DNA from 3 places in the Cutibacterium equinum genome. Region 1 is predicted to be linked to each of the others. Evidence: riboswitches for the same ligand, from Rfam matches in the RefSeq annotation. Region 1 holds a riboswitch; each other region holds the start of a gene.
What was found. Region 1 has a riboswitch for cobalamin ahead of O6R08_RS08310 (hypothetical protein). Riboswitches for the same ligand answer to the same signal wherever they lie in the genome.

Region 2: another riboswitch for cobalamin. It lies ahead of mutA (methylmalonyl-CoA mutase small subunit); the one in region 1 lies ahead of O6R08_RS08310 (hypothetical protein).
Region 3: another riboswitch for cobalamin. It lies ahead of O6R08_RS09785 (ribonucleoside-diphosphate reductase subunit alpha); the one in region 1 lies ahead of O6R08_RS08310 (hypothetical protein).

Annotation. Positions count from the first base shown of each region.
Region 1 is NZ_CP115668.1:1,817,961-1,825,585, reverse strand. It holds gene O6R08_RS08320 (hypothetical protein) at 1-18, opposite strand, end outside; gene O6R08_RS08315 (hypothetical protein) at 15-1,004, opposite strand; gene O6R08_RS08310 (hypothetical protein) at 1,001-2,209, opposite strand; cobalamin riboswitch at 2,279-2,412, opposite strand; gene O6R08_RS08305 (PH domain-containing protein) at 2,491-3,147, opposite strand; gene secY (preprotein translocase subunit SecY) at 3,317-4,639, shown strand; gene O6R08_RS08295 (adenylate kinase) at 4,636-5,205, shown strand; gene map (type I methionyl aminopeptidase) at 5,207-6,046, shown strand; gene O6R08_RS08285 (prolyl oligopeptidase family serine peptidase) at 6,127-7,625, shown strand, end outside.
Region 2 is NZ_CP115668.1:607,971-615,595, forward strand. It holds gene tpx (thiol peroxidase) at 294-797, shown strand; gene O6R08_RS02780 (alpha-amylase family protein) at 1,012-2,247, shown strand; gene O6R08_RS02785 (nucleotide sugar dehydrogenase) at 2,251-3,381, opposite strand; gene O6R08_RS02790 (alpha/beta fold hydrolase) at 3,617-4,579, shown strand; cobalamin riboswitch at 4,650-4,902, shown strand; gene mutA (methylmalonyl-CoA mutase small subunit) at 4,983-6,893, shown strand; gene scpA (methylmalonyl-CoA mutase) at 6,890-7,625, shown strand, end outside.
Region 3 is NZ_CP115668.1:2,146,107-2,153,731, reverse strand. It holds gene ppgK (polyphosphate--glucose phosphotransferase) at 1-21, opposite strand, end outside; gene O6R08_RS09810 (PH domain-containing protein) at 77-343, opposite strand; partial or broken gene O6R08_RS09805 (PH domain-containing protein) at 413-778, opposite strand; partial or broken gene O6R08_RS09800 (PH domain-containing protein) at 1,043-1,414, opposite strand; gene O6R08_RS09795 (PH domain-containing protein) at 1,549-1,812, opposite strand; gene O6R08_RS09785 (ribonucleoside-diphosphate reductase subunit alpha) at 2,049-4,520, opposite strand; cobalamin riboswitch at 4,633-4,824, opposite strand; gene O6R08_RS09780 (DUF1707 SHOCT-like domain-containing protein) at 4,889-5,512, shown strand; gene O6R08_RS09775 (NADH:flavin oxidoreductase/NADH oxidase) at 5,598-6,698, opposite strand; gene O6R08_RS09770 (YciI family protein) at 6,736-7,014, opposite strand; gene O6R08_RS09765 (MarP family serine protease) at 7,230-7,625, opposite strand, start outside.

The sequences.
Region 1 (7,625 bases):
AATGCGCGAGGTCGTCATGAAGCACTCGCCTCTGGCGATGACGGCGTCCGGTTGTCTCTTGAGGGCTCGCTGGAGGAGCGCTTGGGCCGGGACGCGCCGGTCACGACGAGGGCAGAGACAACGCCGACCCCGAAGAGGGTTCCGCTGACAGCCTTGACCGCTGTCTCGGGATGGGCGCCGCGATCAGTCGTCGGGACGCCGAGATTGGTGCCGACCGGTGGGGGAGTGAACAAAGGGCTACGAGCAGCCTTGACCCCGTCGACGGTCGGGATGAGGACCCATGACGCCGTGCGGCGCGGATCAGTGAGTGACTGCACCCTGACGTCGTGTTTCGTGCCCGTCAGTCCGCGCGGCACCGTCCAGTGGATGTGGGTGATCTGTGAAGGATTCACAGCTGCTGCAGGAAGCTGGCCGATGGCAGTGGCATCGTGCCAGGTGTCGCCCTGCTTGACCTGGACCCGGTAGGTGTCACCGGGAATTGCGCCGACGGCCTGCATGTCGAGGGTCTGACCGGCGGGCTTGCGTTCGGAGTAGCCATCGCCCAGTAGATGCGGCACGAGTGACCCGAAGGCGACGAACTGGCCGGGCATTCGGGTGGTGTCCAGCCCCTCGATGTCTGAGACACTCACCAAAGCCCAGCCGCCCTCGCCGATGTCCGACGAGGAGGGAATGGGCACATACACTTGGGCCATGCCGTGAGCATCGGTGTAGAAGGATGCGCCCTTGCCGATCGGCGTGAGCCCGCTCAGTTCGTTGTCGGAAACAGAGGCGCGGAAAATCCGCACCGTGCCTCGCACATTCGGGTTTCCCCGGATGATCACTCTGGGGGTCGTCCCTTCTCGCAGCCATCGATCGGTGGTCAGGCTGCACACCTTCGCACCTGAGCACAGGCTGGTTGTCTGGGAACTCTGCTCGGCGCGGGCGGGAGCTGCCCCTGCCACGGCGCTGACACAGATCGTCAGGAGGGCGAGTGTCGCCGCGCGGATCATGGAGATGCAGTTCATTCCTCGTCCTCCTGGTCCCCGCGACGATGGCGGCGGTGGATGACGGGCGCCAAGGCCAGGCCCGCGAGAGCGACGACTCCTATACCGACCGGCACCCACCAGGGGGCACCTTTGTGTTCGCCCTCGTCAGGAGAACGACGAGTGTGGTCCTCGCGTCCCCACACCGGCGACGACGACTGGGGGGCCAGTGAGGATCCGGCGCTTGCGGCAGGAGAGGACGCGCGGGGACTGGGGGTCGGTGAACTCGGGGTGGCTGACGGTGAGGACGGACGCGGTCGGGAGGGTGACGCAGAACTGACGGTCGGGAGGCTCGGCGTAGGAGGCGTCGCCGTGACTGTGGAAATCGTGTTGGGGCGGCTGTCGGCACGGTCGCGCTTCTTGTGCGGTCGGGGGCCGTCGGCGTGGTTCGGTGCCGTCGGATTGGGACGGTCATGATGGTCCCCACCGTGGCTGCGACCGGGTTCGTGGGAGGGCTTGTCGCCGCCGTGACCCGATGTGCGAGTGGGTTTGCCCGTTGGTTTGTCGTGGCCACTGGTCGGCTTGTGGGTGGGCTCGCCGGTGGGTCCGTGGCTGGGTTTGCCCGTTGGTCCGTGGCTGGGTTCTCCGGTCGATGGTCCTGGGCCGGGGCCGGGGGCTGGGCCGGGACCAGGACCGGGGCCGGGACCAGGCTCGTCGCCGTGGTCCCCACCCTTGGCAAAATTCGGGGTGACAGGAGGGAGCTGTTCGGAATCAGAGGAGAAGACGATGAGCCCGAAGTCGTTGACGTTGAGGCTTTGCGTCCAGCTACTCTTGGGATCCCACCGTCCGCCGGAGTCCCCCTCCCGAGTGCCGGTGTGGTACCACCAGTAGGCCGGGATCTCGGCGAAAGCGTCGCTCTCGATGCCATTGATCGTCGTGACGATGTCCCCCTGTGTGGCATACCCGAGTCCCGCGAGCTTCAGGACATCCTCTCGGCCATCCCCGGATGTCTTGTGGGCACCAATGATGCAGCGCACCAAAGTCTTCGAGTCGAGGTTCCCCGGGATCTCGGGCTCCACGTCAGCGGGCTTGGCCGGCCAATACACAACGACGGCGAACCCTTCGTCCTTCTGACACCATCCGTCGTGAAACCCTGCCCCTTCGGCATGGGAGGGGACAACCATCATCGACCCCGTGGCGCACATGAGTGCCAGCAGGCTCGCAACGGTGAGTGGGCGGCGACCCATCAGGCTCCTCTCGGCGGGTCACCGCGACGAACGAGAGGGTCGTCACGCCACGCAACCCACGACATGGCATCAACGCTCAACTGATTCGGCGATCCGGCTCAGCCACGTGGCATCACGGTTGCGGGACAGCGCCGGACTCTCACCGGCTTCTCCGTCACAGTTGTCGGTCCGGGGTACACCCCCCGGACCACCCGTACTTTACGCCATGAGCTTGGGGGTGCGGTACCTGCCACCTCAGGTGAACTTCAAGGTGTCCCTGATCGACAGGGGGAAAGAGGCTCTCAGATGATGATGGCGGCGGCGACGAGAACGACGGTGACGCAGATCGTCAACCAGTTCGGATGCACCCGGATCTCGGCGTCGTGAGGCGTCGCTCGGGTGGACTTCTGGTGATCTGACGTCGACTCCGGCTTGGCCTGGGTAGCAGCCGCCTTGCCCACGGGACGACGCTCGATTCGCTCCGTCTCGATGAGGCGAGCAGTCGCGTGAGAGTCCAAGGACCATCTCATCGGTACCTCGGAGCCGATGATGACCTGCGGGAGGTGATCGGCAGTGCCCTTCATCGCAGTGGCCGTCCCGCGCGCCGGAGCAGCCCATGCCGAGATAGTGCGCGGCTTCCGGGCCCCTTCAGCGTCAGGACGGCGCTCAGCCGTCAGTGACAGGCCCCATCGTCCCGTGACTTCAGTGATTCGATCCCAGGGAACCTCCCAAATCCGGAATTGATTGACGACCGTCACCCCGTCGTCATTGATCCGAATTTCGGCCACTCCCCAAATGATCCACACCAGCCACACGAAAAGCAGCAGAACCGGAAGATTCGTCAACCCAGCCAAACCAGATCGAATGAGGTCAAGAATCGTCAGCACGACGATCGCAGCCAGGACAATCCCGACACCGATCCGTCCTCGATGCGACGAGATGATGATGGGCGGTCTCATGGCGCTCCAGACGGGGTCAGACGAGTAGCAGTAGGTGGCGACGTGGGTATTGCCCTCGTGAGTTGATAGGCTACCCCCGCTGTGTCCATGCTCCCAGACATTTGCTTGCAGCGCGTCATGGGGGTTGGATCTGCGTAGTCAGTAGTCCACGAGATGGGAGAGGGCCCGGATGCTTTCCGCCTTCGCCAATGCCTTCAGAACGCCGGATCTTCGCCACAAGATCCTGTTTACGCTCTTCATCCTGGCGGTGTTCAGGCTCGGGTCCGTCATCCCCGTACCGAACGTCAACGTGTCGAACATCAACAGATGTGTCGCTGAGGCCAATTCTGGCTCCTCGGCAGGTCTGTACTCGATGATCAGCCTGTTCTCCGGTGGCGCTCTGTTGAAGTTGGCGATCTTCGCGCTCGGCATCATGCCCTACATCACCGCGTCGATCATCCTGCAGCTGTTGACCGTCGTCATCCCGAAGCTGGAGACCCTCAAGAAGGAGGGCGCGTCGGGCCAGAACAAGATCACCCAGTACACCCGGTACCTCACCTTGGTGCTGGGCCTGCTGCAGGCGACGGCCTTCGTCACCCTGGCGACCTCGGGCCGTCTGTTCACCACCTGCGCCCTGCCGGTCGTGTACTCCACCGAGATCTTCGAGGTCATCGTCATGATCCTCACGATGACCGCAGGCACGACGATCGTCATGTGGATGGGCGAGCTCATCACCGATCGTGGCATTGGCAACGGTATGTCGATCATGATCTTCACCCAGATCGCCGCGCGCTTCCCCGACTCGCTGTGGGCCATCAAGGTCGAACGCAACGGCGCCGGTCAGGCTCACGCCTGGTTCGTGTTCAGCATGGTGATCGCCATCGGCCTGCTCGTCATGGCGGCCGTCGTCTTCATCGAGCAGGGTCAGCGACGGATTCCGGTGCAGTACGCGAAGAGGATGGTCGGGCGTCGGATGTTCGGCGGCTCGACGACCTACATTCCGCTGAAAGTGAACCAGTCCGGCGTCATCCCGGTCATCTTCGCCTCGTCGATCCTGTACCTGCCGGTGCTGTATGCCACCTTCCGGCCGCAGACCCGCGCGGCCCGGTGGATCACTCAGTACTTCCAGACCGGCAGCCACCCGGTTTACAACATCGTGTACTTCCTGCTGATCATCTTCTTCTGCTACTTCTACGTCGCCATCACTTTTGATCCAGTCGAGATGAGCGACAACATGAAGAAGTATGGTGGATTCATTCCCGGCATCCGGGCCGGGAAGCCGACCGAGGACTACTTGGCCTATGTGCTGTCGAGGTTGACGGCACCTGGGTCCTTGTACTTGGGTCTCATCTCGATGATCCCGACGCTGGCGTTCGTGTACCTGCACGCGAACCAGAACTTCCCGTTCGGAGGTACGAGCATCCTCATCATCGTGGGTGTGGCCCTGGACACCGTCAAACAGGTCGAAAGCAAGTTGCAGCAACGACACTACGAAGGATTCCTGTCATCATGAGACTGCTAATCATGGGCGCCCCGGGCGCAGGCAAAGGAACTCAGGCCACCGCCATCGCCGAGCACTACCGCGTGCCCGCGATTTCCACCGGCGACATGTTCCGCGCCAACATCAAGAACGGCACCGAGCTGGGCAACAAGGTCAAGGCCATCATGGACGCCGGCGACCTCGTCCCCGACGAGCTGACCGACGCCATCGTCGTCGATCGCCTCAACCAGGACGACGCCGCTGACGGGTTCCTGCTCGACGGCTACCCCCGTAACATGCATCAGGTCGAAGCCCTCGACGCCTACCTCACGGAACACGGGCAGCAGCTTGACGCCGTCATCAGTCTCGACGTCGACCCTGAACTGCTGACCCAGCGTCTGCTCAAGCGCGCCCAGATCGAGGGTCGTACCGACGACAACGAGGAGACCATCCGTAACCGCATGACGGTCTACTCCTCCCAGACCGAGCCGCTGCTCGACCATTACCGTTCGGCTGGCATTCTCGTCCCGGTTGACGGCGTCGGTGAGATCGACGAGGTGCGCCAGCGCATCTTCGCCGCACTCGATGCGAAGAACTGACGTGTTGGGACGCAATCGATTCCAGATCAAGACACCTGACCAGATCCGCACGATGCGTCGGGCGGGGTTGGTCGTCGCCGAGGGTTTGGAAGCCATGAGCGCGGTAGCCGTGCCTGGGGCCACCACAGCCGACATCGACCGGGCCGGTCGCGAGATGCTCGAGCGTCACAACGCAGCCTCAAACTTCCTCAACTACGGGAAGGATTGGGGCCTGCCACCGTACCCGGGCGTGGCATGCGTGAGCCCGAACGAGACCATCGTCCACGGGATTCCCGGCGATCGTGAACTCAAGGACGGCGACATCGTCTCCATTGACTACGGAGCCATCGTCGACGGGTGGCATGGAGATGCTGCCCGGACGGTGCTGGTGGGAGATGTCAGCCAGGAGGCCCGAACCCTGTCCGAGGTGACTCGCGAGTCCATGTGGGCTGGCATCGCCAAGGTTGCGGCAGGCGCCCGCATCGGTGACATCTCCGCCGCCGTGCAGGCCTCCCTGGAGTCCCATGACCGTGACTACGGGATCATCCGTGAGTACACCGGCCACGGGATCGGCACCGAGATGCACATGGATCCCGACGTCCCCAATTGGGGCCGGGCTGGACGTGGCCCGAAGATCGTCGAAGGCATGGTGTTGTGCATCGAGCCGATGGCGACCCTCGGCACGGAGGACACCGCCACCCTGGATGACGAGTGGACGGTCGTCACGGTGGACGGCTCGTGGGCCAGCCACTGGGAAAACACCGTTGCCGTGACCAGTGAGGGTCTGTGGGTGTTGTCGGAACCCGATGGCGGCAAGGCCGAACTCGAGAAGCGCGGGGTGGCATTCGGGCCTCTCGACTGAGAGCGAGTTCTCGTGGTGGTCGCCGGGGTCACCTTGTCAACCTGACAACAGGGGTTGACGAGGGTGGTTGTATGTCTGTCATGAGCTTCACCACAGGCCCCGCCCCACAGACTCGCCGCGACGACGTCGTCGAAACTCTCCACGGGCACACCATCGAGGACCCGTACCGCTGGCTCGAGGACGCCGATTCACCCGAGACCGTCGACTGGGTGGATCGTCAGCGATCTTTCACCGAGGAAGCCCTCGGCACGCTGTCGGCACGGGAATCCTTCCGCGCCCGCCTCACTGAGCTGTACTCGCTGCCTGTTGACATCATCGCCAAGCACTGTGGCGGTCGTTACCTCATGTGGCACGACGACGGCCACGCAGCCCAGCCGGTGGTGCAGGCAGCTGAGAACTGGCGCGACCTGTTCGACAACCCCACCACTCTCCTCGACCCCAACGGCTGGTCCAAGGACGGTACGACCTCCCTGCAGACCGCGGCCATCAGCCCTGACGGCTCGACCCTCGCATGGGCCAGCTCTGCGGCCGGCTCTGACTGGACCTCCTTCACCCTGCGCGACCTGGACTCCGGCCAGGAGCGCGACCCCGGAATCCGCACCAAGTTCAGCGGCGTCATCTGGTTCCCCGATTCGGTCAGCCTGCTTGTCCTGGACTTCCCGGACAAGGAGACTGGCGAGACCGCGGTCACCAAGGCGGCAGGCGACCCGCGTCTGGTCATGGTGCGCACCGACACTGGCGAGCAGACCGAGGTGCTTCCGGCAGGTCCGGAAGGGACCTTGTACTGGGGTGAGGTCAGCCACGATATCGGCGAGGACGGCGAGCGCACCGGAGATGGTTGGATCGTCGTCAGTGATGCCATTGGCACCTCGCACGACAACGGGCTGACGGTTTTCCGTCATCACCTCGAAGACGGCCACTCCGTCGTCGACGAAGGGCGTCGCATAGCCGAGGCTGACGCGGCCCACGAGATCATTGGCATTGTCGGGTCAACCCTTTTCATCCTCACCGACGACACCACCCCGACGTACCGACTCGTCAGTTTTGACCTGTCTGCCGAAAAGCCAACTCCCACCGAGGTCATTGCCTCCACCGAGCACCCGCTGTCGACGGCGGTCCTGGCCGAGGATGTCGTTGTCGCTGTGCACATGGTTGACGTCTCCCCGCGCATCAGCCGGTGGTCAAACTCCGGGAAGTTCCTTGGTGACGTTGACGTCGAGGCCGGTGCTGTTCTCCTCACCGCTGCCGACGAGCACCAACCCGATGTGTTCATTCACGCCACTGGCCCGAGTAGCCCGAACATCATTTACCACCTTGACGCCACAACCGGGCGGTTGGAGAAGGTCCAATCCACTGAGTCCGGCCAGTTCTGCGCCCGTGTGGAGCGGCGCCATGCCACCAGCGCCGACGGCACCCAGGTGCCCTACTGGTACATGCGCGACGAGACCAACGACGCGACTGGGCCGCTGCCGACCATCGTCTACGGATATGGCGGTTTCGACGTCACTACCACCAACACCCACTCGCCGCTGTGGCAGGCATGGATGGAAGCCGGAGGTGCGGTGGCCATCGTCAACGC
Region 2 (7,625 bases), 1.2 Mb from region 1:
AGCGAGTCCTTTCTCACCGATATGGTGCTACGGCCTGATGATGCCGTTCCTCTTTGACATCGGCCCGTCTGACATGGGTCCGCGCACGAACAGGCAACAACGGCATTGCCGCCCGGACGGTGCTGGTGTCAACGTGCCTTGAGCACCGTCTCAGCTTACGCGGTTTAGCTAGGGGATGTTGCCAAGTGATGAGTTCTGTGCGGGCCCTGGATAGGGCCCCAGAGCTGTTCACTGGGGACTGAAAGCCGTCCGGACCCTCGGCGTCAGTCCCCTCATCCGCATAGAGTGTGAATATGGCCACTACTGCTCTTAAGGGACAAACCGTCAACACCGTCGCCGACCTGCCTCAGGTCGGATCCGATCTTCCGCCGTTCACCCTTGTCAAGCCTGATCTGTCGGAGCTGACCAGCGACGAGCTCAAGGGCAAGAAGCTCGTCCTCAACATCTTCCCGAGCATCGACACTGGTGTCTGCGCGACGAGCGTGCGTACCTTCAACGAGAAGGCTGCCGGGCTCGACGACACCATCGTGCTGTGCGTTTCCCGTGACCTTCCCTTCGCTCAGGCCCGTTTCTGCGGGGCTGAGGGTATCGAGAACGTCGTCGTCGCCTCGGCCTTCCGTTCCCACTTCGGTAAGGATCTCGGTGTCACCCTCGCTGACAGCCCGATGCAGCATCTGCTGGCCCGTGCTGTCATCGTCGCAGACGCCGAAGGCAGGGTGACCTACACCCAGCTGGTCGACGAGATCACCACTGAGCCTGATTACGACGCTGCTCTCGAGGCCGCCAAGCAGGCCTGACTCAGCTCATTTTCGGGGGCGTCCCGACTGCATGTCGGGACGTTCCTGCCGGCCACGGAGGGTCTTCCTCATCACCGGGTACTCCTGTCAAGGCACCGAGTTCATCGTCACCGCTGCGCCTCATGCAGCCCCTTTTCGCCGCAGGCCTCGACCACGACTGACATGATGGAAGGGTTGCAGTCGACCGGCTGCGGCAACGGCGAACGGAGGCATCATGGCGCGACGTCCCGGATGGGTTGATCATCTCATCGGTTGGCACGTCTATCCCCTGGGATTCGTGGGAGCTCCCATGCGACTCGAGTCCTCTGAGGTGAGCCATCGTCTCTCGCACGTGGAGGCCTGGCTCGATCACGCTGTCTCTCTCGGGTGCTCTGGCCTGGCCCTGGGGCCGATCTTTGTGTCGGCTGGCCACGGTTACGACACCTTGGATTACTTCACCATTGACCCGCGTCTTGGTGACAACGCTGACGTCGACCATCTCCTAGCCGCCGCCCACTTCCGTGGTCTGTCGGTGCTCCTTGACGGGGTGTTCAACCACGTCTCACGTCGCCATCCGGTCGTGCAGGATGCCCTGGCTGCCGGCCCGGACTCTGAGGCCGGACGCATGGTCCGCTGGCGTGACGGCCAGCTCGACGTCTTCGAGGGCCACGGCGACCTCGTCACCCTCAACCACGACGACCCGGGCGTGCGCGACCTCGTTACCCGGGTCATGAACCATTGGTGTGACCGTGGCGTCGATGGCTGGCGTCTGGACGCGGCCTACTGTGTCAATCCGGAGTTCTGGGCCGCGGTCCTGCCTTCGGTGCGTGACAAGCACCCCGACGTATGGATTTTCGGAGAGGTCATCCATGGCGATTACGCCGGAATCGTCAAGGCGTCCGGCATGGACTCGGTGACCCAGTACGAACTGTGGAAGGCCATCTGGTCGTCCATCGAGTCCCGAAACTTCTTCGAACTCGACCACGCTCTTGGCCGTCACAACGAGTTCTGCGCCTCCTTCACCCCGATGACCTTCGTCGGGAACCACGACGTCACCCGCATTGCCTCGAAGGTGGGGCAGGATGGTGTGATCGTCGCGACGGCAGTGCTGGCCACCATCGGCGGCATCCCGCTCATCTACTACGGCGACGAATTGGCATATCGCGGCATCAAGGAGGAACGGTTCGGAGGGGACGACGACATCCGGCCGGTCTTCCCGCCCAGCCCAGCGCAATTGTCGGACCTCGGTGCCGAAACCCTGCGCGCCCACCAGGATCTGCTCGGTCTACGGCGTCGACACCCCTGGCTCGTCGACGCTGTCACCGAGTCCCTCGACCTCACCAACGAGCGCTACGTCTATCGCAGTGGGGTCCCCGGAACCGAACCCCTCATCGTCGAGCTCGATGTGCGCGATGGCTGCTCGGCTCTCATCCGCGAAGCCGGCCAGGTCATCTGGTCCAGCCGAGCCTGAGACTCAGTCACCGCCGAAGATGTCTCGGGTGTAGACCTTCTCGGCGACGTCGGCCAGCTCCGGGGACATCCGATTGGCGATGATGACGTCGCAGTCGGCCTTGAAGGCGTCGAGATCACGGGTGACCTTCGAGCGGAAGAACTCGTCGCCCTCAAAGGTCGGCTCGTAGACGATGACCTCGATGCCCTTGGCCTTGATGCGCTTCATGACACCCTGGATCGACGAGGAGCGGAAGTTGTCCGACCCTGCCTTCATGACCAGACGGAAGATTCCCACTCGCTTCGGATCCTTGGCGATGATGTCGGAGGCGATGAAGTCCTTGCGCACCGTGTTCGAGTCGACGATGGCCTGGATGAGGGTCTGGGGGACGTCCTGGTAGTTGGCCAGCAGCTGACGGGTGTCCTTGGGCAGACAGTAACCGCCGTAACCAAAGGACGGGTTGTTGTAGTGGTCGCCGATGCGCGGGTCAAGACAGACGCCGTCGATGACCTGGCGGGTCGACAGCCCGCGCTGGGAGGCATAGGTGTCGAGCTCGTTGAAGAAGGAGACCCGCATCGCCAGGTAGGTGTTGGCGAACAGCTTGATGGCCTCGGCCTCGGTGGCCCCGACGAAGAGGGTTGGGATGTCGGTGTCGAGGGCCCCGGCGGTCATGAGGTCGGCAAACAGGTGTGCCTTGGCCGAGTCCGACCCGACGACGATCCGTGACGGATGAAGGTTGTCGTAGAGGGCCTTGCCCTCACGGAGGAACTCCGGGGAGAAGATGATGTCAAGCCCGGGACGCTGCGCGCGAACCCCCTCGACGAAACCCACCGGAATCGTCGACTTGACCACGATCGTCGCCTCGGGTGCGAGCTGCTGGACGAGGTCGAGTACTGCGTCCACGCTCGAGGTGTCGAAATAATTCTGATGGGGGTCGTAGTTCGTCGGGGTGGCGACGATGACGAAGTCGGCACCGTCATAGGCCTCACGCGGCTCGGTGGTGGCCTTGAGGTTCAGCTCGTGGTGGGCCAGGTACTCCTCGATGAGGGGATCGACGATCGTCGTGTGTCTGTTGTTGACCGCTTCGACCCTTTCGGCGTCGATGTCAATGGCGACGACACTGTTGTGCTGGGCCAGCAACACGGCATTGGCCATGCCGACATAGCCCAGTCCTGCGACGGCGATTTTCACGGGAGGTCCTTTCGGTGGGTTCCCACGAGTTTAGATCGGCGACTTTACGAGATGGTGACGACCCCGTAGAGGCTCATTGGTCGGTTTGGTGACGGTCGTCAGATGCAGGATCACGGCGATAAGGGTGGACTTTTGCGCGGTGTCGAAAACCTGGCAGTGGAAGGTCAATATGCTGTACTCACGACCTCGGGGAGGAACTATGGACACCATCACCATCACTGCCGACGACGGAGCCGACATCGACGTCCTTGTCTGGCGCCCCGAGGCTGCGTCAGGGCGCCCTACCAAGGGATTGGTGCAGTTGTGTCACGGCATGGCCGAGTACGCGGCTCGCTATGACCAGATCGCCCGGTTGCTTGCCGGCGACGGATGGCTCGTCGTGGCCAATGACCACCGTGGCCATGGGGCGCGCGCCGCGGCCACCGGCGAGCTCGGAACCACCCCTGATCGTGGTTACCACCAACTGCTCGACGATCTGTCCGCCGTCGCCGACCACTTCCTGGCCGAGGTGGAGGGCAAGCCGTGGTTCCTCGTCGGGCACTCGATGGGGTCGTTCCTCGCCCGTGTGCTGGCCGCTCGTCGCGGGCGCGAGATGGCCGGTCTGGTCGCCATCGGTACCGGCTTCTCCTTGGGGCCGTTGAGCGCCGTCGCTACTGGACTGGCCCAGGCCCAGGTGCTCATGGTGGGGGAGGATTCCCGCAGCCCGTTGCTCAACACCCTGTCCTTCGGGTCCTTCAACCGGGCCTTCCAGCCGGCTCGCACCGACTACGACTGGTTGTCCCGCGACGTCCGCGTCGTGGACGCCTACATCCATGACCCGCTGTGCGGCTTCGTGTGCACCGCAGCCTTCTACCGCGAACTCGTCCGACTTATTGAGCTCGCCAATTCCACCGAGGTCTTCCGGGCGACTCCGCCGACTCTGCCCATTCTGCTGATGTCAGGGGCCAAGGATCCGGTAGGCGATTCCGGAAGGGGAGTTCGCCAGGTGGCGCGTCAACTGCGCGACGCGGGTGTACACGATGTCAACCTCGTCGTTTACCCTGGGGCGCGCCACGAAATCCTCAACGAGGTCAACCGTCGACATGTCCACGCCGACCTGCGTGACTGGATTGACTCCGTCGCTGCCCGACCTCGAACCCCTCAGGTTCGAAATGCACGGTGAGAGGCCGTTCACGCACATCTCGCACGATCGTGCACATGTACCCCCAGCGTGCGCAGTCGATCGTGCGCGGCCTAGTATCGGTAGTGCTGGTGCCGAGAAATCCCGATTCGGGGTCTCAAGGCGGTAAGAGGGAATCCGGTGAAACTCCGGAACTGCCCCGCAGCGGTGAGTGGGAACGACATCACCATCGTCGCTCCACTGGTCCTCGGACCGGTGGGACGTCGATCAAGCACTGGGCTCCGGCCTGGGAAGCGGTGACGTAGGACTCGTCGGCAGACGAGGTGCCCACGAGTCCGAATACCTGCCAGAGTATGTGGTGCACTCCGCGTGTGTCACAGCGTCCGAGGTCTCGAGGGCCGGCCGAGGTCGTCCAACCATCCACAGCGGAGCAGGAGTCTGACGAATGACTGATCCTGACAACCTCGCATCCACCTCCGTCGAGGACAGGATGCCCGAGGAGTTGAGCCTGGCCGGGGACTTCCCGAAGGTCACCCACGAAGAGTGGGAGGACGCGGTCCTCAAGGTCTTGAATCGGGGTCGCCCCGAGGGCAAGGAACTCAACATCGAGCAGGGAATGAAGCGCCTCGAGCCGACGACGGTCGATGGCATCAAGATCGAGCCGATGTATCGGCTCCCGGATTCTCGCGAAGAGCTCGGCGCACCGGGCGTGCCGCCCTTCACCCGAGGCACCACGATCCGTACCGGCAGCATGGACGCATGGGATGTTCGAGCCCTTCACGAGGATCCCGACGTCGAGTTCACCAAGAAGGCCGTCATCGCCGACCTCGAGCGTGGCGTGACGTCCCTGTGGCTGCGCGTCGGTGCCGACGCCATCAAGCCCGAGGACATTGCCGGCGACCTCAAGGACGTGCTGCTGGACCTGGCCAAGGTCGAGGTCTCCAGCCGCGACGACCAGGAGGCTGCCGCCGAGGCCCTCCTCAAGGTGTACGCCGATTCCAAGATTGAGCCCGACAAGCTGTCGTTCAACCTCGGTCTGGACCCGATCGGCTTTGCTGCCCTCAACGGTGGCACCCCGGATCTGTCCACCATGGCCGAGTGGGTCAAGAAGACCGAGAACTACAAGAACTCCCGCGCCTTCGTCGTTGACTCCACGATTTACCACAACGCTGGTGCCGGCGACATCCACGAGCTCGCCTGGGCCATCGCCACCGGTGTCGAGTACGTCCGCGCTCTCATCGAGCAGGGACTGACCGCCGAGCAGGCCTTCGACGCCATCAACTTCCGGGTGACCGCCACCCACGATCAGTTCCTGACCATCTGCCGTCTGCGCGCCCTGCGCACCCTGTGGAACCGCGTCGGTGAAGTCTTCGAGGTGCCGGCCGCCAAGCGTGGTGCCCGTCAGGAGGCCGTCACCAGCTGGCGCGAACTGACCCGTGACGATCCCTACGTCAACATCCTGCGCGGCACCATCTCGACCTTCGGCGCTGCTGTTGGTGGCGCCGAGGCCGTCACGACGCTGCCCTTCGACGCTGCCATCGGCTTGCCGAAGAGCGACTTCTCGCGCCGTATCGCCCGCAACACCGGCATCATCCTCGCCGAGGAGTCCAACATCGGTCGCGTCAATGACCCGGCCGGTGGCTCCTTCTACGTTGAGGCCCTGACCAAGAAGCTGGAAGATGCTGCTTGGGCCCAGTTCCAGGCTGTCGAGGCCGCCGGTGGCATGGTCGCGGCCCTCACCGGCGACCACGTCCGAGCCGAACTCGACACGCTCAACACCGAGCGTGCCAAGCGTCTGGCCACCCGTAAGCAGCCGATCACGGCCGTCAGTGAGTTCCCGCTGCTTGACGCCAAGAGCGTCGAGACCAAGCCGTACCCCGAGGTTGCCGAGCGTAAGGGTCTGGAGTGGCACCGCGACGCCGAGGTCTTCGAGGCTCTCGTCGATCGTTCCGCCACCTGCCCCGAACGTCCGAAGGTCTTCCTGGCCTGCCTGGGAACCCGTCGTGACTTCGGACCCCGCGAGGGATTCTCCGCCCCGGTGTGGCACATCGCCGGCATGGAGACCCCCGAGTGCGAGGGAGGCACCACCGAAGAGGTCGTCAAGGCCTTCAAGGAGTCCGGTGCCGAGGTCGCCGACCTGTGCTCGAACGCCAAGACCTATGCGGCCCAGGGCCTCGAGGTCGCCAAGGCCCTCAAGGAGGCCGGCGCGAAGCTGGTCTACCTGTCGGGTGCCTTCAAGGAATTCGGTGATGACGCTGCCGAGGCCGAGAAGGTCATCGACGGGCGCATCTACCTCGGGATGGACGTCGTTGACGCCCTGACCACCACTCTGGACACGTTGGGAGTTGCCAAGTGACCACCCTGCCTCGTTTCGATTCCATCAACCTCGGAGACTCTCCGGTCCCTGCCGACGCGCAGGAGCAGTTCGCCAAGCTGGCCGCGGCCGCTGGTGAGCAGGAGGCCTGGGCCACTCCGGAGCAGATTCCGGTTGGCCACCTGTACTCCGAGGACGTCTACGCCGACATGGACTGGCTGGACACCTACGCCGGTCTGCCTCCGTTCACCCACGGCCCGTACGCCACCATGTACGCCTTCCGTCCGTGGACGATTCGTCAGTACGCCGGATTCTCCACCGCCAAGGAGTCCAACGCGTTCTACCGCCGCAACCTGGCCGCTGGCCAGAAGGGTCTGTCGGTCGCCTTCGACCTGCCGACCCACCGCGGCTACGACTCCGACAACCCGCGTGTTCCCGGCGACGTCGGCATGGCCGGTGTGGCTGTGGACTCCATCCTGGACATGCGCGAGCTCTTCGCGGGTATTCCGCTGGACCGCATGTCGGTGTCCATGACGATGAACGGCGCCGTGCTGCCGATTCTCGCCCTGTACGTTGTGACTGCCGAGGAGCAGGGCGCCAAGCCCGAGCAGCTCGCCGGAACGATCCAGAACGACATCCTCAAGGAGTTCATGGTTCGTAACACGTACATCTACCCGCCGCTGCCCTCGATGCGGATCATCTCTGACATCTTCGCCTACACCAGCGCGAACATGCCGAAGTGGAACTCCATCTCGATCTCCGGCTACCACATGC
Region 3 (7,625 bases), 330 kb from region 1:
AATTCCCAGCACGTTGCTCATGGCGACAAGGGTAGTGGGTGGTGGCGGAAGGAGGGGAGACCGAGGTCAGAGGCGGTTACCGATGGTGAGCGGTGTCGAGTGGGTCCGTCTGACCAGGGTGAGACCGGTCGGGGTCGCGCAGTTCCCGGGCCCGGGCGGCATGGGTGCGGTCCATCTGGCCCATGACAAAGGTGCGCGCATCCGATGCGTCGAGGTTGGTACACGACACCGTCACCGGACCCGACGGGGTGTGCACAGACACATCGGCCAGTCCGAGCTGACGCTGCAGCGGACCCTGTGCCAGCCGTACCGACTGAGATCGGGCGTGCGGGACGACGCTCAGGGTGCGGTTGAACAGCCCCTGCCGTGTTACGACGACCTCGTCGTCAAACCCCCAGGCAATGACCTTCTGGTCGAACCAGCGGAACCACCGGGCTCGTTTCGGGATGCCGTTGAGGTGCACCGAATCCAGCCGGAACCCTGGCCACAAGGCGTCAAGGGCGGCGCGGACCTGGGCGTCGTCGCCGATGGGCAGCAGAACGGTCGACTGTTCGACGTCCGACAGACCAGCGCCACCGAGCACCGTCATTGTGATACGGGACAATCCGAACGGACGCCACAGCAGCGGCGTGACCACCTCCACTGCTTGCACCCTGTGTACCGGGACGGTGCGCGTCGTGAGGCTGGTCAGACCGTGGACGGCTTTGAGGGCACCTGCCGACCTCAGCAGACGGAACTTCCACGCGGCGTCGAGCTGCTTCCACACCACCCCGATCATGGACAGCGATACGGCCAGGATGGCGGCAATACCGAGAGGCTGATGGGCGGCGACGCTGAGGACGATTGACGCGATCAGGGCCAATACTTGGAAGACGAACGTCATCGACAAGAACCCGGCGATGAGGGCTCGCTTGGCTGTGACGTTGACGATTTCGTGCTCGTCTCGGCGTCGATCCCACCATTGAGATCCGACACCGTCACCTGCACTGTCGGTAGGAGACGGGGCGGCGTCGCGGTGTGCTCGCGAGATGAGCAGGTCGCGCAGATCGTAGGCCTCGCTACGTTTCAAGAACTCGATCTTCTTGGAGTCGGACGCTCCGACGTCGATGTTGAGGCTCGCCAGACCGACGATCCGGGCGGCGAAGGGCTGGACGACGTCGATTCCTTGAATCTTGGACAGGGCCAGCCGATCGGATTCGTGGGTGATGAAGCGGTGCTCGATGCGCACTTCGTCCTCGTCGATGTGGAACCTCGTGGTCGCCCACACGAAGGCTCCCACAATGATCTGCAGGATGGCCACGACGACGATGATGCTTCCGCCGAATCCCAGTTCGCGGACGGACAACGAGCGCAGGTCCTTGCCGTCCTGGAGCAACTGCTTGAGCAGGATGAAGGCTGCGGCAGCGATGACCATCCAGCCGCGCACCAAAGGGGTGGCCCAGTGTGGGCGTCTCTCCACGACCCCCTCGGGCGCAGGCTGCTCGACAACCGGGGCGGGGGGAATGGTGATGTCGCGTCGGTCCTCGTCGAGGCGCTGTTGATCTGGGGTCACAGGGCCGCGTCCTTCTCCTCGGCCATCTCCGTGATCCGGTCGCGTAGGGCCTTGGCCTCCTCGGCGGGCAGACCATCAATCGAGGCGTTGGTCGCCATCGCTGCGGTGACCAGCTCCACGGATGCCACACCCCAGTGCCGGTCGACGGGGCCAGCCTTGATCTCGACGGCCTGCATCCTGCCATAGGGCACGATGACCATCTCCCGGAACCACGGCCCGGAGCGAATGCACAGGTCGCTTCCCCGTTCGCACCAGCCCATCGCAGCCACGACGGCCGGCATCCGCGAAAACCGCCATCCGGTGAGGACCAAGCCAACTACGGCGGCGATGACACCAGCCCACCAGGTCACGAAGATTCCCAGCACGACGGCGAGAATGACTGTCTGGATGCCCCAGGTCAGGCAGACCATGAGCCTCTTGACGGTCACGAATTGCGGGGATACCGGGTGCCATTCGCCTCCTGGCGGGCTGAAGAGATCGTCCACGGCACGCAACATTAACAAGGGGTGATGCTAGTCCCAAGGCATACTTTGGCGCTGGTGTCGCGACGTACTGTGGTCGCGAATCCGCGACGAGGGCCGTTGCGGCGCCCTGCAGCCTTGGCGACCGCTACCGCTGGCTTGTCGGCGGTGCGACGGGGCAGCATGTGAAGGTAATAGGTCGTCTTGACTCCCATGCGCCATGCAGCGGTGTAGAGGTCCTCCATGTCACCGACCGACCGGGACGCCAGGTAGATGTTTCGGCTGATGGCCTGGTCCACCCACTTCTGGGCCCGGGCAGCCACGTTGAGGTAGGCCATCGGGTCGAGGGTGGAGGAGGTGCCGTATACACGTCGCAGTGAGGCCGGGATGGCGTCGATCTGACTGGGATCGCCCTGGTGACGCAGCACTTCCTCGCGCACCTTCTCCCACAGCCCGAGCTTCTTGAGGTCGGCCACGAGGTTGGGGTTGACCTCGAGGAACGTCCCGTCCGAGCTCGTTCGGGAGAACACGTGGGACACTTGCGGGTCCAGGCCCGGGGTCGTGCCGGCAACCAGGCCAATCGACGCCGTTGGGGCGATGGCCATGACGGTGGCATTGCGCATCCCTTGGCTCACCTTGGCGCGCAGCCCGTCCCAGTCCATCCGCGTCGTCCGGTCGACGTCAACGGGTATGCCACGGTCATGCTCGAGGACGGTCAGGGTGTCGACCGGGACCATTCCCTTCGACCAGCCGGAGCCCTCGAACATCGGGTACGAGCCACGCTCGACGGCCAGGTCAACAGAGGTGTCGATGGCGTGCCAACTGATGAACTCGATCACCCGGTCGACGATCTCGCAGGCCTCGGGGGAGTCATAGGGCACCCGCACCTGCTCGAGCATGTCCGTCAGCCCCATGACGCCCAGGCCGATGGCCCGGTTCTCCAGATTGGAACGCTCGGCCTGGGGCACCGCCGAGGCAGTGATGTCGACGAGGTTGTCCAGGTGACGTACCGCCAGGCGAGTGGTGGCGGCCAGTTGCTGCCAGTCCATGCGACGTTTCCCCCGCGGACCGACGAGGTGCCCGGCGAGGTTCACCGAAGCCAGATTGCACACCGAGGTGTGGTCGCGATCCTGGGGAAGGCAGATCTCGGTGCACAGATTCGAGGAGTGAATCGTCCCGGTGTTGTTGTTCAACGCACGGGTGTTGACGCTGTCCTTCCATGTCAGCCACGGGTGGGACGTCGTCTGCAGGCTCACCAGGATGGCCCGGAACTGCTCGCGGGCGGTGGTGCGATGGAACCGCGTGATCGCCCCGGCCTCGGCCTGCTCGATGTAGTGGGCGTACCGCTTCGAGAAGGCCGACCCGGTCAGCTCGGTGAGATCGGGGGTCTCGGCGGGGTCGAAGAGGTACCAGTCCTCGTCCTTGGCGACCCGCTTCATGAACTCGTCGGAGATCCACACCGCAGTGTCGGCGTTGCGGGTGCGTCGGTAAGGATCACCGGAGTCGCGCCGCAGATCGAGGAACTGCGGGAAATCCATGTGCCAGTTCTCCATGTAGAAGCACAGCGAGCCGAGTTTCTCCCCGTCCCGCGAGACTGCCTGCAGCGTCGAATCGATGGTGTGCATGACAGGGATCGGCCCAGTCGAGGCGGTGTTGCCGGAGCGAAGCGGTGACCCCTCGCAGCGCAGATCCGACATCGAAACGCCCATGCCGCCGGTGCCCTTGGTGATCCACATGACGTCACGGATCGTCCGAGCGATGTGCTCGAGGTCATCCTCGGTGCGCATGACGAAGCAGGTGGACAGCTGACCAGCCGGGGTTCCCGCGTTGACGAGGGTCGATTCGGCCGCGAGGTGACGCAGGTTGCTCATCGAGTCATACAAGGCCAGCGCCGAGGAGGTCGGATCATCCTCGGTCAGGCTGAGCCCCATCGCCACGCGCATCCAGAAGTACTGAGGCACCTCCAATGCCTGATTGTCGGTGCGCAAGAGGTAACGGTTGACGATGGTGCGCACGGCGGTGAAGTTGAGGAGGTCGTCACGAGTCGGGTCGATGGCGTCCGCCAGGGCGTCAAGGTCAAAGACCTGGCCCAGACGCTGGTCGAGGTGACCGCCGGAGACGAGACTGTTGATCGTGCTCGGGAAGCAGAGACGGTGCAGATCGCGCACCCGATCCGGGGCGACGTCACCCACGATGTCATGGGTGTTGCCGAAGACCTCCTTGTACAGCTTCTTGACCGCGATACGGCTTGCGATGGTGTCAAAGGCCGGGTCGTCCTTGGCATTGCCCAGGGCTACCTGAATGACGGCCTCGTCCAGGGCATCGGTGGTGATGCCGTCGAACAGGGTGATCTCCACCTCAGCCTGCAGCAGGGTTGCCCGGGCGACGGCGTCGTCCAGCCCACGGGCTGAATCCATGATGGATGCGGCGACTTCGTTGCCGTCGTAGGGGGCCAGGGATCCGTCGCGTTTGCGGACGCGGATGGTTGAAATGGGGTCGGCGCTCATTGCAATTCCTCCGTGCGATGCCGTAGGCACGCGACCGGGCGGAATGCGGCGGGGACACTGGTCCCCATGAACGCTGCGATACTTCCCGCGAGATCGCGAACCGGGCCCCGCGGTTGCGGGACCACACCTGGCAGGTCTTCGGACTCACGAGCACTTTTTGCCTACTGGCCGTCGCTTCCCATGCCGAAGCACAGTGCGTGATGACGGCGGTCGTTCTCGTACACCGCTGCGGGGCAGCTCCGGATTCTCACCGGATTCCCTCTTGGCCCGTGCGAACACGGGAACCATGTGCACTGGTCACTATATGAACGCTGATCAAGGACAGTCAACGCATGTTGTGGGGAGTCCGACGTTGGTAGGCTTGCGCCATGACGGTCCCGGACGACTGGCGGATTGGTGATGCTGAGCGCGCTCGGGCAACGGACATCCTCGACAATGCGTGGGTCGAGGGAAAGCTCACGCGCGATGAACATGACGAACGCGTCGAGGCTGCTTTGCAGGCCCGCACCTATGGCGATCTGGGCGGGTTGCTCTCTGACCTGGGCGCGACGGTCGAGAACATTGCCCTGCCCGCTGTGGGCCATCAGGGAGACCCCGTGCGCGTCGCTCCCGGCCCGGATACCGACCGCATGATCTGCATCATGAGCGACACGGTCTGGGCCTCTGGACGAACGATGGCCAAGCACACCAACGTCATCGGCATCATGGGGGATCCGTGCTTCGACCTGACGTCCATGTCGTGGGCAAGTCGTCACATCACCATCGATCTGACGATCTTCATGTGCGACGCGACTCTCCTGGTACCCGACGGGGTGCGCATCGAGGACTCGATGTCGCACGTTCTCGGAGAAGTCAAGGTCCTCGGACTCTCCCAGCCAGGCCCCGATGCCCCGGTCCTCACCTTGAGCGGGACGAACATCCTCAGTGACGTCGTCATCTTCGGCCCTGGATCCAAGAAGTTCGCAAAGCACAAAAAGAGATGGAATCGCTGACGTTCGTCGGCCCGGTCCGCTCACAAGGGTCATTCCAAGGGGGACAGGGCCGTCACCGTGACAATCCATTGCTTGTTGACGAGGATCAGCGCCAGGCTCCTCGGAACCTCGCCGGATGCCACGGGGCGTCCTCGTTGGGAACACCCAGCTCGTGAGCGGCGCGCAACGGCCAATTGGTGTCACGCAGGGCTGCTCGACCGACCATGACGGCGTCGGCGCTGCCGTCTTCGACCAGCTTCTCGGCCAGCTCTGCGGTCCAGATCATGCCGACGGTGGCGGTGGGAATCCCTGCCTCGGCGCGTATCCGTGCCGCCAGATCAGCCTGGTAGGCCGGGGCGACGGGGATGGGTGCCGATGAGTTACCACCCGAGGAAGCGTCCAGCAGGTCGACGCCGGCCTCGGCAAAACGACGCGACAATTCGACGGAGTCCTCGACCTGCCAGCCGTCGTCTCGCCAGTCAGTGACCGACAGGCGCGCCAGCAGGGGCATGTCGTCGGGGATGGCGCCGCGTACAACCCGCGCGACCTCCAAAGGCAGACGGACACGTCCGTCGAAGTCACCTCCCCAGCCGTCGGTGCGGGTGTTGGACAGCGGTGAGTAGAACTGGTGCAGCAGGTAACCGTGGGCGCTGTGAATCTCGACGGCGTCGAACCCGGCTTCCACGGCTCGCGCTGCAGCGGTGCGGAAGTCGTCGATGACCTTCGCGATGCCGTCCTCGTCCAGGGCTGCCACGGGCAGGCCGACGTACTGCTTTCCGTCAGCCGGTGCGTCAGTCGGGCCGACCGGAATCCAGCCGCCCCGTTCGGGAGGCACCACAGCACCGTGGAATCCTGGCCACCACTTCTCGGTGGAAGCCTTACGGCCAGCGTGGCCCAACTGCACGGCGATCGTGCCGCCCAGTTGGTGAACAGCATCGGTGACGGTGCGCCACGCCGCTATCTGGTTGTCATTCCACAACCCGGTGTCATAAGGGCTGATGCGCCCTTCCGGGCTCACTGCGGTGGCCTCGGCGACGATGAGGCCGAAGCCACCCACAGCGAAGGAGCCGTAGTGAACCAGATGCCAGGTGCCCGGGATCCCATCCTGGGACTCCACTGCGTACTGGCACATGGGTGGCAACCAGACTCGGTTGCGCACCGTCAATCCACGAAGGGTGAGGGGCTGGAAGAGCAGCGGTGACGTCATGACTCCATGACATCACGCTGCTCAACCCTCACGGGCCTCACGGATGAAAGTGATAGTTCGGAGTCCACTCGCGCACGGACGTCACCTGGACCGCCGTCTTGGGGTAGGGGTCCGCCTCGAGCAGATGGTCGAGGGCTGCACGGTCAGGGACGGTGTAGATGAGTACCGCTCCGCTGCCGTCGGCCAGTGGGCCAGCGTTGACGAGTTGGCCACGCTCGAGCATCCTGTCAAGGTTCACGAGGTGGGCCGGACGTGCCGCCATGCGCTCTTCGGAATGGGCGGGGTCGTAATGGGTTTCGACGATGAAAACTGCCATGGCCCAATGCTATTGGGGCGTGGGCCAGGACTGAAGGGTCGACAAGGCGCCAGAAATCCACACCCCGGGCGTCACGGCGGGCAATACGCAGCACACCTCACTTGCCGAGGTGGTATCAGGGCTTGTCAGACTGTGATTCAGGGGACGGTGACGGCAAACGTGCGCGGTCTTGCACGGCAGCGGGAACATTGACCGCCCAAGGTTTTGACAACGGTTCAGCCGACGGTGCACCTGCCGGTCGACACCGGGTGGTTGTCGCTGGGCCCAACAGCGCGAATGAACGCGCGGGTCTGGTTGTTCGTCAGCGCGTACCCGGTCTGCGGCTGGCTGGTGGACCTGCCGAAGATCGTGCCGGCGACCTTGCCGTCGGTCGTCAGTAGCGGCCCACCCGAGTTGCCCGGACGCACCGTGGCACGCAGTGAGAGAATCTCGCGCACGACGGTGCCGGTGCCGTAGATGTTCTCGCCGCGGGCCTGGATCGACGGACCCACGGTCGCGGCTCCCAAGGTGTACCCACCATCCAGCGGGAATCCTGCCACGACCGCCGCGTCACCGTTGTTGACGGTCGAGGCCATCGTCAAGGCCGGGGCATCAAGATTCGGAACCGCCAA